3 regions of the Streptomyces sp. NPDC048461 genome follow, and region 1 is predicted to be linked to each of the others. Evidence: riboswitches for the same ligand, from Rfam matches in the RefSeq annotation. Region 1 holds a riboswitch; each other region holds the start of a gene.
What was found. A riboswitch is a leader RNA that binds a small molecule or an ion and turns the genes downstream of it on or off. The one in region 1 is predicted to bind cyclic di-AMP.

Region 1 (4,662 bases):
CGCCGCAAAAAGCGGGGGCGGCGGCCGGCCCCGGCCGCGCGGGATCAGTTCCCGGGGCGGAAGCGCGGGAAGGCGGAGCGGCCCGCGTACACGGCGGCGTCGTCGAGGATCTCCTCGATGCGCAGCAGCTGGTTGTACTTGGCGACGCGGTCCGAGCGGGCCGGGGCGCCGGTCTTGATCTGGCCGCAGTTCACGGCGACGGCGAGGTCGGCGATGGTGACGTCCTCGGTCTCGCCGGAGCGGTGCGACATCATGCACTTGAAGCCGTTGCGCTGGGCCATCTCGACGGCGTCGAGGGTCTCGGTCAGCGAACCGATCTGGTTCACCTTCACGAGCAGGGCGTTCGCGGAGCCCTCCTCGATGCCGCGGGCCAGGCGCTCCGGGTTGGTGACGAAGAGGTCGTCGCCGACGATCTGGACCTTGGAGCCCAGGCGGTCGGTGAGGGTCTTCCAGCCGGCCCAGTCGTCCTCGTACAGCGGGTCCTCGATGGAGACCATCGGGTACGCGGAGACGAGCTCCTCGTAGTACTCGGTCATCTCGGCGGCCGAGCGGGACTGGCCCTCGAACTCGTACTTGCCGTCCTTGTAGAACTCGGACGCGGCGACGTCGAGCGCGAGCGCGATGTCCTTGCCCGGGACGTAGCCGGCCTGCTTGATGGCCTCGACGATGAGGTCGAGCGCGGCGCGGTTGGACTCCAGGTTCGGGGCGAAGCCGCCCTCGTCACCGAGGCCGGTGGACAGGCCCTTGGTGTGGAGCACCTTCTTGAGGGTGTGGTAGACCTCGGCGCCCCAGCGCAGCGCCTCGGAGAAGGACTCCGCGCCGATCGGGGCGATCATGAACTCCTGGATGTCCACGTTGGAGTCGGCGTGCGACCCACCGTTGAGGATGTTCATCATCGGGACGGGCAGCAGGTGCGCGTTCGGACCGCCGAGGTAGCGGAAGAGCGGCAGGTCCGAGGCTTCGGACGCGGCGTGCGCGACGGCGAGGGACACGCCGAGGATGGCGTTGGCGCCGAGGGAGCCCTTGTTGTCGGTGGCGTCCAGGTCGAACATGGCCTGGTCGATCAGGCGCTGCTCGGTGGCGTCGTAGCCGACGAGCTCCGGGCCGATCTGCTCGATGACGGCGAGGACGGCCTTCTCGACACCCTTGCCGAAGTAACGGTTGGGGTCACCGTCACGGAGCTCGATGGCCTCGAATGCACCGGTGGAGGCGCCGGACGGGACGGCAGCACGGCCGGTGCTGCCATCGTCGAGGCCCACCTCGACCTCGACCGTGGGGTTGCCTCGGGAGTCCAGGATTTCCCGGGCTACGACGACGTCGATGGACGGCACGAGCATCTCCTTCTGGGATGTGACGCTGGGTGTGCGGTGGCGTGTCAGGCCGTGGGATGGCCTTGCCGCCTAGAGCCTAACCGGCTCCGGGCGCGGGGCCGGACGACCGCCCGGGTCCTGGGACGAAAAAGGGCCCGAATACCCCTCTTCCAGGACATAGGTCTCTTGAATCCGCGCGCCGTGGGCGCACACGCCACCGCCCGGCGCGCGGGGGGAGGCGCGCCGGGCGGTGGGACCCTGCGTGATTCAGCGGGCGGAGCGCGGGGGCTCCGGCGGCGGTTGCCGCGGGGTTCAGCTGAGGTCGAGCTTCTGACCCGGGAAGATCAGGTCGGCGTCCGAGACGATGTCCTTGTTGAGCTCGAAGACCTTCTCCCAGCCGCCCTGGACGTTGTTGGCCTCGGCGATGGTGCCCAGCGTGTCACCGGACTTGACCTCGTACGAGCCGGTGCCGGTCTTCGGGGCCTGGGCCTTCGGCTTGGCGGCCGGGGCCGGGGCCTCGGAGCGCTCGGAGCGCGTCGTCGGGGCCTGGGACCGCTTGGTCTCGACCTTCGGCGCGGTCTTCTTGACCTCGGTCTTCGGCGCGGTCTTCTTGGTCTCGGTCTTCTTGGTCTGCTTCGGGGTCTCCGTCGAGCCGCCACCCGTGTAGGAGGAGTTCGACAGGCCCACGCCGCAGGACGGCCAGGCGCCCTTGCCCTGGCCCTTGAGGACCTTCTCCGCGATGGCTATCTGCTGCGACTTCGTGGCCTGGTTGGCCTGGGCGGCGTACGACTTGCCACCGAACGCGGCCCACGTGGAGGACGAGAACTGCAGTCCGCCGTAGTAGCCGTTGCCCGTGTTGATGGCCCAGTTGCCGCCCGCCTCGCACTGCGCGACCTTGTCCCACTCGGACGCGGTGGCGGCGCTGGCGGAGCCGGCGGCCATCAGGGGGGCGGCCACGGCCACACCGGCGACACCGGCGAGCGTGACGATGCGGACGGCCTTGGAACCGCGGCGGTGCTTGCCCTTGCCGGAAAGCAGCATGGAGTTTCTCCTCACCGACGCCTACGAGGTGAGCTGTCGGGTTCGGGCGAGTGAGTTGCCCGGCCGTGCGACCTTGCGCACGTCTTAACCCCTAGCCGGTGGCGTGACCGTCTCTCAACGGCCGCTCCCGGCGCCTACCTTGGTTCCCCCGCTCCTGCCTTCGGCGCTTGCGCGACGACTGTTCCCCCCGTCCGCCGGCAGGATTCGGCGATGCGGTCGAAGGAGCCCGCGGTGGCGAGCGATTCAGAAGGTAGACGGCTCCCTCCCCGATGTTCAACGCGCCACATCGGGGAGAAACGCCCCTACTTGCGCCCTTCCCGGGAGCGTTTGCGCAGGTGAGGACGGGGTTTGCGCGAGCTCCGGGGCGGGACACGCCAGTTGACCCGAAGAGACACATGTCTCACTTACAGAAAACGGACAATCAACCCTTTAAAGGGTGCCCGAAGTGCCCCTATTTCGCGGTTAGATCCAGGTTCTGGCCGGGCTTGATCAGGTTGGCGTCTTCGCCGATGACCTGCTCGTTGGCGGCGTAGAGCGCGTTCCAGCCGCCCTTGAGTCCGTTGGCGTCCGCGATGGCGGTCAGGCTGTCGCCCGACTTCACGGTGTACGAGGGCTCCGACGCGGCGTCAGACGCGCCGGGCGCCTCGACGGCGGGCGTTCCGCGGTGCTTGCCGCTGCCCTCCACCGGCAGGGCGGGCGGGACCGACGGGTCGGTGGAGGCGCCCGGAGTCGTCTGGGGCGTCGGGCCCGTGGACGGGCCGGGAGCGGAGCCCGTGGGCACACCCGGGCCCGCCGGCGCCGTCGGGTCGGCCGGGGTGGTCGGCGCGGTGGGGTCGGCGGGGGCCGTGGGGTCCACAGGGGCCGTCGGGTCGGCGGGGGCCGTTCCCGGGCCGCCGGGCGTCACGGGGGCCGTCGGGTCGGCCGGGGCCGTCGACGGGTCGTCCGGCGCCGGCATGACGGGAAGTCCGCCGGGCGGCGCGAGCGGGCCGTCGGGGATGGCGAACGCCGGGGTGTCGGAGGGGGTCGGGGTCGGCGCCCCGAAGTCCCTGGCGGGGTCGGACCCGTGGACGGGCACCTCGGCGTCGGGCCGGTTCGGCGTCGGCGACGCGCTCCCGGCGGGGCCGGGCAGGCCCGGGTCCACCTCCGCGGCGGGGCTCTGCTGGGCCAGCCCGGCGGACGCCGCGCACAGCGGCCACGCCTGGGGGCCCTGGGAGGCCAGCACCCGTTCGGCGACGGCGATCTGCTGCGAGCGGCTGGCGAGGTCGGGCCGCTCGGCGAAGTCGAGCCCGCCGGCGCCGCGCCACTGGTCCTGGGTGAACTGCAGCCCGCCGTACGCGCCGCTGCCGAAGTTGGCGCTCCAGCTCCCGCCGCTCTCGCACTCGGCGACCCTGTCCCACGTGGAGGTGTCGGCGGCCGTGGCGTTGGTGGCTGCAAGCAGCGGCAGGGCCAGCGCTGAGCCAGTGACTCCGGCTGTGACTACCAGCGCGGGGACCTGGCGGGGGCGTCTGTGGCGGCCGTTCCCGGAACGCATGTAGGTGCACCTTTCGCATAACGGCGGGGTAACGGCAGAACTTAGCGGCCTTTGAGCGATTGTCACAAGTTCCGACCGCAGTCGACTAAGCGTCAGGTGTTCCTCCGATGTTTGGGGCTGCGAAGCGGACGGGAAGCGTGCGCAGGCCACGCATGATCAGTCCGCCGCGCCAGCGCAGCTCCTCGGGCGGAACGGCGAGTTCCAGGTCCGGCAGACGCGTCAGCAAAGTCGCAAGCGCGGTCTGACCCTCCAGCCGGGCGAGCGGAGCACCCAGGCAGTAGTGGATGCCGTGGCCGTATCCGAGGTGCTGGTTGTCGGTGCGCGAGAGGTCGAGCGCGTCCGGGTCGGCGAAGCGGTCGGGGTCCCGGTCGGCGGCCGCCAGGACGACGAGCACCGGGTCCCCCGCCTCCACCGACCGGCCGCCGAGGGTCAGCGCCTCGGTGGCGAACCGCCAGGTGGCCAGCTCCACGGGCCCGTCGTAGCGCAGCAGCTCCTCGACGCCGGTCTCCAGCAGACCGCGCTCCCCGGCGGCGAGGGAGCGCTGGAGGCGCTCGCGCTGGTCCGGGTTCGCGAAGAGGGAGTGGACGCCGTTGCCGATCAGGTTCACGGTCGTCTCGAACCCGGCGAACAGCAGGATGAACGCCATCGCGGTGGCCTCACCCTCCGTCAGGTGGTCCCCGTGGTCGCTCGCCCGGATCAGGTCGGAGATCAGGTCGTCGCCCAGATCGTCCCTTTTTCGATGGATGAGCTCGCCGAGGTACGTGCGCATCTGCTTGACCG
Region 2 (4,662 bases), on a different contig from region 1:
CACGCCGCGGGTGTCGAAGCCGGTGGTGATCATGACCTGGCCGACGGATGCGGCGAGGTCGGCCACGGCGGCCTCGAAGCGCTCCGCCACGTCGTCGGGGTCGCTGCCAGGCCGGATGATGTCGTTGCCGCCCGCGCAGAAGGTCACGAGGTCCGGGGCGAGCGCCTTGGCCCGCGGCACCTGCTCGGCCACGATCTGGTCGAGGAGCCTGCCGCGCACGGCCAGGTTCGCGTATCGGAAGTCGTGCTCGTCGCGTCGATCGGCCAGGAGCACGGCGAGCCGGTCCGCCCAGCCGAGAAACGTTCCCCCCGGTCCCGGGTCCCCCACACCCTCGGTGAAGCTGTCCCCGATCGCCGCGTACGAGCCGATGGTCTTGAGTGTCGTCGTCGTCGCTGCCACGAAGCACCATCCTTCACCCCGGCGGGCAACCTACGCCAACGTAAGCAGGGGTTAACGGACCGTGATCTATACCACGCGCGGGATAAGGAATAAGTACGCGTCAGGCCGGGACCCCCCTCGGGTCCCGGCCTGACGCGTGTCCCTCGCCGCGGCGGATGCCGTCGGGCGCCTCACCGTCAGACGGTGGCGCCCTTCGAGCGGAGGTAGGCCAGCGGGTTGATGTCGGAGCCGTAGGACGGGCCCGTGCGGATCTCGAAGTGCAGGTGCGGGCCGGAGGAGTTGCCGGTGGAGCCGGAGAGGCCGATGCGCTGTCCGGCGCTCACGCTCTGGCCGGCCGAGACGGACAGCGAGGAGAGGTGGCCGTACTGGGAGTACTTGCCGTCCGCGTGCCGGATGACGACCTCGTTGCCGTACGAGCCGCCCCAGCCCGCGGAGACGACGGTGCCCGCGCCGACGGCCTTGACCGTGGTGCCGGAGCTCGCGATGAAGTCGACTCCGGTGTGGTAACCCGAGGACCACATGGCGCCGCTCGCCCGGTACTGGGTGGAGACCCCGCCGCCGACGGGGGCCACGAAGCCGGCGCCCGTGGGGGCCGCCGCGCCGGTGGAGGTCCCGGCGCCCTGCGTCTTCTGCTGGACCTTGGGCTGCTGCTTGCGGACGGGGGCGTCCTGCTTCCCCGAGGCCGCCTTGCCGGAGACCGGGGCCTCGGCAGGCTTCTGCTTCTTCTGGACCGGCTTCTCGGCCGGAGCCGGGGCCGGCGCCGGCGCTGCGGCGGTGGGCGCGGAGGCGCCCTTCGCGCCCAGCGTCAGCTTCAGACCCGGGTGGATCAGCGAGGGGTCGGTGCCGACGGCCTCGCGGTTGTCGGCGTACAACTGCTCCCAGCCGCCGGACAGGTCGCGCTCCGCGGCGATCTTGGAGAGGTAGTCGCCGGACACGACCGTGTACACGGTCGGCGCGGCGGCCGGGGCCGCCGCGGGGGCGGCGACCGGCGCGGCCAGCGCGACCGGCAGCTGCGGGGCCACGGCGGGCACGGTGGCCGGCGCGGCGGCCGGGGCTCCGGCCGCCTGGGCGCTCGCGGCGCCCATCAGCGGCAGCGCGAGGGCCGCGCCACCGGTGCCGGCGACGGCGAAACCGCGGGAGATCGAAAGGGACTTGGGACGGCGGTGCTTACCCTTTGCGGGCATGGCGGTTTCCTCTCCGTCGCCTGCGAGGTGAGCTGTCGGGTTCGGACTGGAGATGTCCGGCCGCACACGTATGGGCACATGTACGGCTTCACCCCAAGCCGTCCCGATATGAACACTCGGGACGGCGGCTTACCTGGTTCCCCCGCTCCTGCCGCGCGTGAATAGTCGGGTGCGGTTTTCCGGGTGGCGGCAGGATTCGGCGGTCCGCCCGGATCGATCGCGAAGGTAATCGAGTCCGGCCACGAGGAACAAGCCGCGAATTACCTGACGGAATCCCAGAGGTGAGAGATCGGCGGAATTCCCGTCACCCTGTGTCCATTCCGGACCGCCAACATCCGGTCTGGCTGGGCCATTCGACTTTCGCGATCAGGCACTCACGGTCACCGTATGATCTGGCTCACGGGCGGGCACCCGATCTCGCCTCCGGATATGGCAAGTTGTTGCCAAGTAGTGTAATTCGGACACCCGACGACGACGCGGAGGAGTTCACGTGACCCAGCAGATACCCCCGACCCCGCCCGGGTGGTCACAGCCGGAACCGGACCTGACCGGAGTACGGAACTTCCGCGACGTGGGCGGCCTGCCGACGACGGACGGACGGAGGGTCAGGCCGGGACGACTCTTCCGAAGCGGACATCTCGCACATGCCACTGAAACCGATACAGAGTTCCTCAACTCGCTCGGGCTCCACACCGTCTTCGACTTCCGCAACGACGCCGACCACGCGCTGGAGGGGCCGGACGTGGAGCTCCCCGGCGTGCGGAACGTCAACATCCCGCTCTCGGATCCGGCCGACGGCCGGGAGTTCTGGAAGATGGTGCGCGACGGCGATCTGGAACAGCTCCGCGGACTCCTGGGCGACGGGAGGGGCGCGGCACGGATGGCGAACTCGTACCGCTCGATCATCGCGAACCGCACCGCCGAGCACAGTCTGGTCCTGCACGCGCTCGCCGGGGACAGCGTCCCCGCGCTCATGCACTGTGCGGCCGGCAAGGACCGTGCCGGTCTGTCCGTCGCCGTCACCCTGCTCGCCCTGGGCGTCGAGCGCGAGGCGATCGTGGCGGACTACCTGGAGTCCAACGCCCCGCACCGGCGCTACCGGGTGCGCCGCGGCAGCGACTCCCCCGATGCCCGCTCCCCCGAGGTGATGGAGCTGCTGTCCCCGCTGTTCGACGCCCGCGCCGCGTACCTGACGGCGGCCTTCGACACCATCGACGAGACCTGGGGCGGGGTGGAGCCCTACCTGGCAGAGGGCCTCGGGCTGGCGCCCGAGACCCTCGCCCGGCTCCGGGCCGGACTGCTGGACTGACCCGCCGCGGCGGGCCGTCGGCGGTCAGCGGTTGCCGACGGCCTGCTTCACCAGCGTCCGGCCGAATTCCCACATCAGCCCGGACCCGCCGTGCGCCTCGTCCATCACCTCGCGGAAGGCACCGACGAACCGGTCGACGTCCGCCTCGTCCACGACGAGCGGCGGGATGAGCTTGATCACTTCCAGGTGGTCGCCGGACACCTGGGTGAGGATGCGGTGCTTCTGGAGCAGCGGCACCACGACCATCTGCGCGAAGAGCCCCTTGCGGGCCGCCTGGAGCATCGTCCACCGGCTGCGCAGCCCCAGCGAGGACGGCCGGCCGAACTCGATGCCGATCATCAGCCCGCGCCCCCGCACCTCGTGCAGCAGCTCGTACTCGTCCACGAGGGCCGCGAGCCGCCCGCGGAGCAGGTCGCCCATGGCCCGCGCGTTCGCGACGACCTCCTCGTCCTCCATGACGGAGAGCACCGCCAGTCCGGCCGCCATCGCCTGCGCGTTGGAACCGAAGCTCGCCGAGTGGACGAGGACCCGGTCCATGGACGAGTAGACCTTTTTGAAGATCCAGTCCTTGCCCAGGGTCGCACCGACCGGCACGTAGCCGCCCGAGAGCGCCTTGGCGACGCACACGAGGTCCGGTTCCACGCCCGGCTCGTGCTGGTACGCGTAGAAGTCACCGGTCCGTCCCAGGCCCGTCTGCACCTCGTCGGCGATCAGCAGCGCCTTGTGCCGGTGCAGCAGCTCCTGCGCGGCGAGCAGGAATCCGGGCGGGGCCGCGAGGACCCCCTTGCCCTGGATCGGCTCCACCACGAGGGCCGCCACGTCCCCGCGCCGCAGCTCCCGTTCCAGGGCCGCCAGGTCGCCGAGCGCGATCTTCGTGTCGGGCAGCAGCGGCGCGAACCCGTCCCGGAAGCCGGCCTCCCCGTTGACCGAGAGCGCGCCCGTGGTCAGCCCGTGGAAGGCGTGGTCGCAGTAGAGGACCCTGGGACGCCCGGTGGCGTACCGGGCGAACTTCAGGGCGGTCTCCACGGCCTCGGTGCCGCTGTTGCCGAAGAAGACCCGGTCCAGGTGGGGGCTGTACGAGAGGAGCTTCTCGGCCAGCAGCCCGGGCAGCGGCTGGCAGTCGAAGCGGGTCAGGTCGGCGAGCCGGGCGTCCAGCACGTCGTGCAGCGCCCGGCGGACCACGGGGTGGTGGCGCCCCAGGCCCATCACCCCGAAGCCCGCCAGCATGTCCAGGTAGTCGTTGCCCTCGGCGTCCCAGAAGTGGGCGCCCTCGGCCCGCTCGTAGACCTTGTCGAAGCCGATGGTGTGCAGCATCCGGGGCAGCTGGTGGTTCAGGTACCGGGCGTGCAGCTCGTACCGCTCCGCGCCGCGCTCGGCCAGCAGGGCGCCGAGGTCGAAGCCCCCGCCCCGGCCGCCCTCCTCCCGCGGACCGGCGCTCATGCCGACGTGCCCCGGTTCCCGCCGATCGTCTCCCGGGCCGCCCTCAGGGACTCCTTGAGGGAACCCATGGTGGCGAGGACGGCCGTGGGCTCGTAGCCGCAGTGCGCCATGCAGTTCGCGCAGCGGGGGTCCTTCCCGCGGCCGTACTTGCTCCAGTCGGTGTCGTTGATGAGCTCGCGGTACGTGGGCACGTAGCCGTCGCTCATCAGGTAGCAGGGGCGCTGCCAGCCGAAGAGCGAATAGTTCGGAATGGCCCAGGCGGTGCAGGGGAAGTCCGCCTTTCCTTCCAGGAAATCCAGGAAGAGCGGCGAGTGGTTGAGGCGCCAGCGG
Region 3 (4,662 bases), on a different contig from region 1:
CGGTCGTCGGCGACATCGACCCCGAGCGCACGCTCGCCTGGGTCGAGAAGTACTTCGGCACCATCCCGAGCCACGACGGCAAGCAGCCGCCGCGCGACGGCACGCTGCCGGACGTCATGGGGCAGGAGCTCCGCGAGGAGATCGTCGAGGAGGTGCCGGCGCGCGCCCTGATGGCCGCCTACCGGCTCCCGCACGACGGCACCCGCGAGTGCGACGCCGCCGACGTGGCGCTGACGGTGCTGGGCGGCGGCGAGTCCTCGCGGCTGCACAACCGCCTGGTACGCCGCGACCAGACGGCCGTCGCGGCCGGCTTCGGCCTGCTGCGCCTGGCCGGCGCCCCCTCGCTGGGCTGGCTGGACGTGAAGACGTCCGGCGGGGTCGAGGTGCCCGCCATCGAGGCGGCCGTGGACGAGGAGCTCGCGCGGTTCGCCGCCGAGGGCCCGACGGCCGAGGAGATGGAGCGCGCCCAGGCCCAGCTGGAGCGCGAATGGCTGGACCGGCTGAGCACGGTGTCCGGCCGCGCCGACGAACTGTGCCGCTTCGCGGTGCTGTTCGGCGACCCGCAGCTGGCGCTGACCGCCGTGGGGCGCGTCCTCGACGTCACCGCCGAGGAGGTCCAGGCCGTGGCCGCGGCCCGGCTGCGCCCGGACAACCGCGCGGTGCTCGTCTACGAGCCGCTGGCGGCCGACGCCGACGGGGCCGACGGGAACGACCAGTCCGACGAGAACGAGGGGGCGGAGCAGTGAGCGACACCGCAGCCGACACCGCGGCCGACGCCGTGGCCGTCACGATGACCTTCCACCCGCGCCCCGAGGCCGGCGAGCCGCAGCCGTGGGCCTTCCCGGCCCCCGAGCGCGGTGAGCTGGCCAACGGGCTGACGCTGCTGCGCTGCCACCGCCCGGGCCAGCAGGTGATCGCGGTCGAGGTCAACCTCGCCGCCCCGCTCGACGCGGAGCCCGAGGGCCTGGACGGCGTGGCGACGATCATGGCGCGGGCGCTGTCCGAAGGCACCGACAAGCACTCCGCCGAGGAGTTCTCGGCCGAGCTGGAGCGCTGCGGGGCCACCCTCGACGCCCACGCGGACCACCCGGGCCTGCGGGTCTCCCTGGAGGTCCCCGCCTCGCGCCTGCACAAGGCGCTCGGCCTGCTCGCCGAGGCGCTGCGCGCGCCCGCGTTCGCCGACGCCGAGGTGGACCGCCTGGTGCGCAACCGGCTCGACGAGATCCCCCACGAGCTGGCCAACCCGCAGCGCCGCGCCGCCAAGCAGCTCTCCAAGGAGCTCTTCCCGGCCTCCCTGCGGATGTCCCGCCCGCGCCAGGGCTCCGAGGAGACGGTGGCCCGGATCGACTCCGCGGCCGTACGCGCCTTCTACGAGGCCCACGTGCGCCCCGCCACGGCCACCGCGGTCGTCGTCGGCGACCTGACCGGGATCGACCTGGACGCCGTCCTGGCCGACACCCTGGGCATCTGGACCGGCAACTCCGCCGCGCCGCGGCCCGTGCCGCCGGTGACCGCCGACGACACCGGCCGCGTCGTCATCGTGGACCGGCCGGGCGCGGTCCAGACGCAGCTGCTGATCGGCCGCATCGGGCCGGACCGGCACGACCGCGTCTGGGCGCCCCAGGTGCTCGGCACGTACTGCCTGGGCGGCACCCTGACCTCCCGCCTGGACAAGGTGCTGCGCGAGGAGAAGGGGTACACCTACGGCGTGCGCGCCTTCGGCCAGGTGCTGCGGTCGACCGCGGACGGCAAGGGCGCCTCGATGCTGGCCATCAGCGGCTCGGTGGACACCCCGAACACCGGCCCGGCGCTGGAGGACCTCTGGAAGGTGCTGCGCACCCTCGCGGAGGGCGGGCTGACCGACGCCGAACGGGACGTCGCGGTGCAGAACTTGGTGGGCGTGGCGCCGCTGAAGTTCGAGACGGCCGCCTCGGTGGCCGGCACCCTCGCGGACCAGGTGGAGCAGGAGCTGCCGGACGACTACCAGGCGCAGTTGTACGCCCGGCTGGCCGAGACCGGCACGGTGGAGGCCACTTCGGCGGTGGTGAACGCCTTCCCGGCGAACCGGCTGGTCACGGTGCTGGTGGGCGACGCGTCGCAGATCGAGGCGCCGGTGCGGGCGCTCGGGATCGGTGACGTCAGCGTCGTCACCAACTGACGTCCGTCACCTCACCAACTGACGTGCGCAACAAGGGGCTCTGGCGACTTGTCGACCAGGGCCCCTTTTGTCCATTTAGTGGTGAGGTTGCTTGTATGCGGTGTGGCGTACGCAACAAAAGGGCTCGTCTGTTTGGCGATCGACTGATGATCCGCCTAGCGTCAGCCGTGCTGTTCGTCAGTTGTGCCCGCCGCACCCGCGGCACCGGACAGCGATCGCCGAGTCCCCGTCAGGCGCGAGCCTGGGGAGCCGGGGACCCACATCAGTCCCTGGGGTGAATCGGGCCGCCTCGCAAGAGGAAGCCCGTAGGAGACCTTCCTGCTCCGAACCCGTCAGCTAACCCGGTAGGCGAGAGGGAAGGAAAGGATCAACCTCTTCATGGCGTTTGGCAGTCGTACCGCCGGCTCCGGCAAGCACCGCGGTTCCAGCCGTCTGAGCCGCAAGACCGCCGGCTACGCCGGTATAGCCGCCCTCGCCACCACGGGCGTCGTCGGTTCCCTCGCCGGCCCGGCCTTCGCCGCGGACGGCAACACCGAGCACTCCGTCCCCGACGCCGGATACGACGCGGTCGTCGTCGGCGGCGAGCTCGCGGGTGACATCCAGGACCAGGCCGAGTCGCAGCAGCGCGCCGCCGAGCACGCGGCCGCCAAGGCCCAGGCCGAGGCCGAGGCCAAGCAGCGCGCCGCCGAGGCCAAGCGCCTCGCCGAGGCCAAGGCGAAGGCCGAGCGGGACGCCGCCGAGCGTGCGGCCCGCGAGGAGGAGCGCAAGCGCCTCAACACCTTCGTCGCGCCCGTCGGCGGCGGCATCAGCACCCACTACCACGCGGGTGGCGGCATGTGGTCCTCCGGCAGCCACACCGGCATCGACTTCCGCGCCTCCTCCGGCACCTCGGTCCACGCCGTGGGCGCGGGCACCGTCGTCGAGGCCGGCTGGGGCGGCGCGTACGGCAACAACGTCGTCATCAAGCACAACGACGGCACGTTCACCCAGTACGGGCACATGTCCTCGCTGAGCGTCTCCGTCGGCCAGCAGGTCACCCCGGGCCAGCAGATCGGCCTGTCGGGCTCCACCGGCAACTCCAGCGGCCCGCACCTGCACTTCGAGGCCCGCACCGGCGCCGACTACGGCTCGGACATCGACCCGGTCTCGTACCTGCGCTCGCACGGCGTCAGCCTCTGACCCGTACGACCCCGCGCACGACCCACGCTTCGCCGAAGACCCCGACTCGCACCGCGAGCCGGGGTCTTTTGCGAATGTTTCGCTTTTCCGGCCGCTCTCGGAAATTATCGTGTGTTGCAATAGAGTCGCAGCACACTCTGGCACGGCAGTCGGAAATAGGCGGAGGTTCGGTCTTGCGTATTCCTGCGCACGCGGTATGCACGGCAATTCGCGACGACATCGTCTCCGGGGTCTTCGAGCCGGGCAGCAGACTCACCGAAGAGGTCCTCGCCCGCCGGTACGGCGTCTCGCGGGTTCCGGTCCGCGAGGCGCTGCGGACCCTGGAGTCCGAAGGGTTCGTGACCACGCGGCGGCACGCCGGCGCCTGGGTGGCCGAGCCGACGGCGCAGGAGGCGGCCGACCTCCTGGAACTGCGGATGCTGCTGGAGCCCCTCGCCGCCGCCCGGGCCGCGCGACGGCGCACCGAAGCCCACCTGAAGGTGCTCCGCGGGCTGGTCAGACTGGGCCAGGAACGGGCCAGGCGGGGCCAGGGAGAGGACCTGCGGTCCCTGGGCGGCTGGTTCCACGAGACGCTGGCCCAGGCGTCGGGCAGCCCGGGCCTGATCGCGCTGCTCACGCAGATGCGGCACAAGGTCGCGTGGATGTACGTGGTCGAGCCCCCGGCCCGGCCCGCGGAGTCCTGGGCGGAGCACGGCGCGATCGTGGACGCGGTGGCCCGGGGGGACGCGGAGCGGGCGCGCGCCCTGACCGCGATGCACGCGGACCGCGCCGCGGCGGCGCACCGGCCGCGGCCGCGGGCCGCCGTGAGGACTTCGCAACCTGCCGTAAACATGTCGAGCGGCCGTCATTAACAGGCGCCGTATACAAAGGACGGGTATCCGCGCGCCGCTGCCGGAATTCCGGGGCGGTGCCCTTTCGACGTGCTGCCGAATTCATGTGGTGCAGTCGAATTCCCGGCCGCGCTGAATTCCTCCGCCCGTATTTCGGTGCGGTGGGGCGCGCCGCCCGCCGGAGCGCGGGGAACGCGGAAGCCGCGGTCCCCCAGGGGTGGGGGCCGCGGCTTCCGGGTACGGGTGTGGTCGAACCCGAAGGGTCAGACGGTCTCGGGGAGCTCGTCGAGGCCCTCGGCCACCAGCTTCGCGAGGCGGTCCAGCGCGGCGTCCGCACCCTCCGCCTCGGAGGCGAGGACGATCTCCTCGCCGCCCTGGGCGCCCAGGCCCAGGACCGCCAGCATGGAAGCGGCGTTGACGGGGTCGCCGCCCGCCTTCGCGATGGTCACCGGGACGCCGGAAGCGGTCGTCGCCCGGACGAAGATCGAGGCGGGA

Region 2: another riboswitch for cyclic di-AMP. It lies ahead of ACZ6S8_RS26060 (peptidoglycan DD-metalloendopeptidase family protein); the one in region 1 lies ahead of ACZ6S8_RS20810 (transglycosylase family protein).
Region 3: another riboswitch for cyclic di-AMP. It lies ahead of ACZ6S8_RS27265 (M23 family metallopeptidase); the one in region 1 lies ahead of ACZ6S8_RS20810 (transglycosylase family protein).

Annotation. Positions count from the first base shown of each region.
Region 1 covers NZ_JBVJGW010000011.1:191,552-196,213, reverse strand. The annotation lists gene eno (phosphopyruvate hydratase) at 45-1,337, opposite strand; gene ACZ6S8_RS20810 (transglycosylase family protein) at 1,623-2,351, opposite strand; cyclic di-AMP (ydaO/yuaA leader) riboswitch at 2,355-2,527, opposite strand; gene ACZ6S8_RS20805 (LysM peptidoglycan-binding domain-containing protein) at 2,803-3,882, opposite strand; gene ACZ6S8_RS20800 (cytochrome P450 family protein) at 3,968-4,662, opposite strand, start outside.
Region 2 covers NZ_JBVJGW010000016.1:155,947-160,608, forward strand. The annotation lists gene ACZ6S8_RS26055 (SGNH/GDSL hydrolase family protein) at 1-399, opposite strand, end outside; gene ACZ6S8_RS26060 (peptidoglycan DD-metalloendopeptidase family protein) at 576-1,583, opposite strand; cyclic di-AMP (ydaO/yuaA leader) riboswitch at 1,586-1,761, opposite strand; gene ACZ6S8_RS26065 (tyrosine-protein phosphatase) at 2,074-2,892, shown strand; gene ACZ6S8_RS26070 (aspartate aminotransferase family protein) at 2,917-4,332, opposite strand; gene hpnH (adenosyl-hopene transferase HpnH) at 4,329-4,662, opposite strand, start outside.
Region 3 covers NZ_JBVJGW010000018.1:40,489-45,150, reverse strand. The annotation lists gene ACZ6S8_RS27275 (M16 family metallopeptidase) at 1-746, shown strand, start outside; gene ACZ6S8_RS27270 (M16 family metallopeptidase) at 791-2,158, shown strand; cyclic di-AMP (ydaO/yuaA leader) riboswitch at 2,365-2,524, shown strand; gene ACZ6S8_RS27265 (M23 family metallopeptidase) at 2,537-3,337, shown strand; gene ACZ6S8_RS27260 (GntR family transcriptional regulator) at 3,511-4,188, shown strand; gene ACZ6S8_RS27255 (HPr family phosphocarrier protein) at 4,431-4,662, opposite strand, start outside.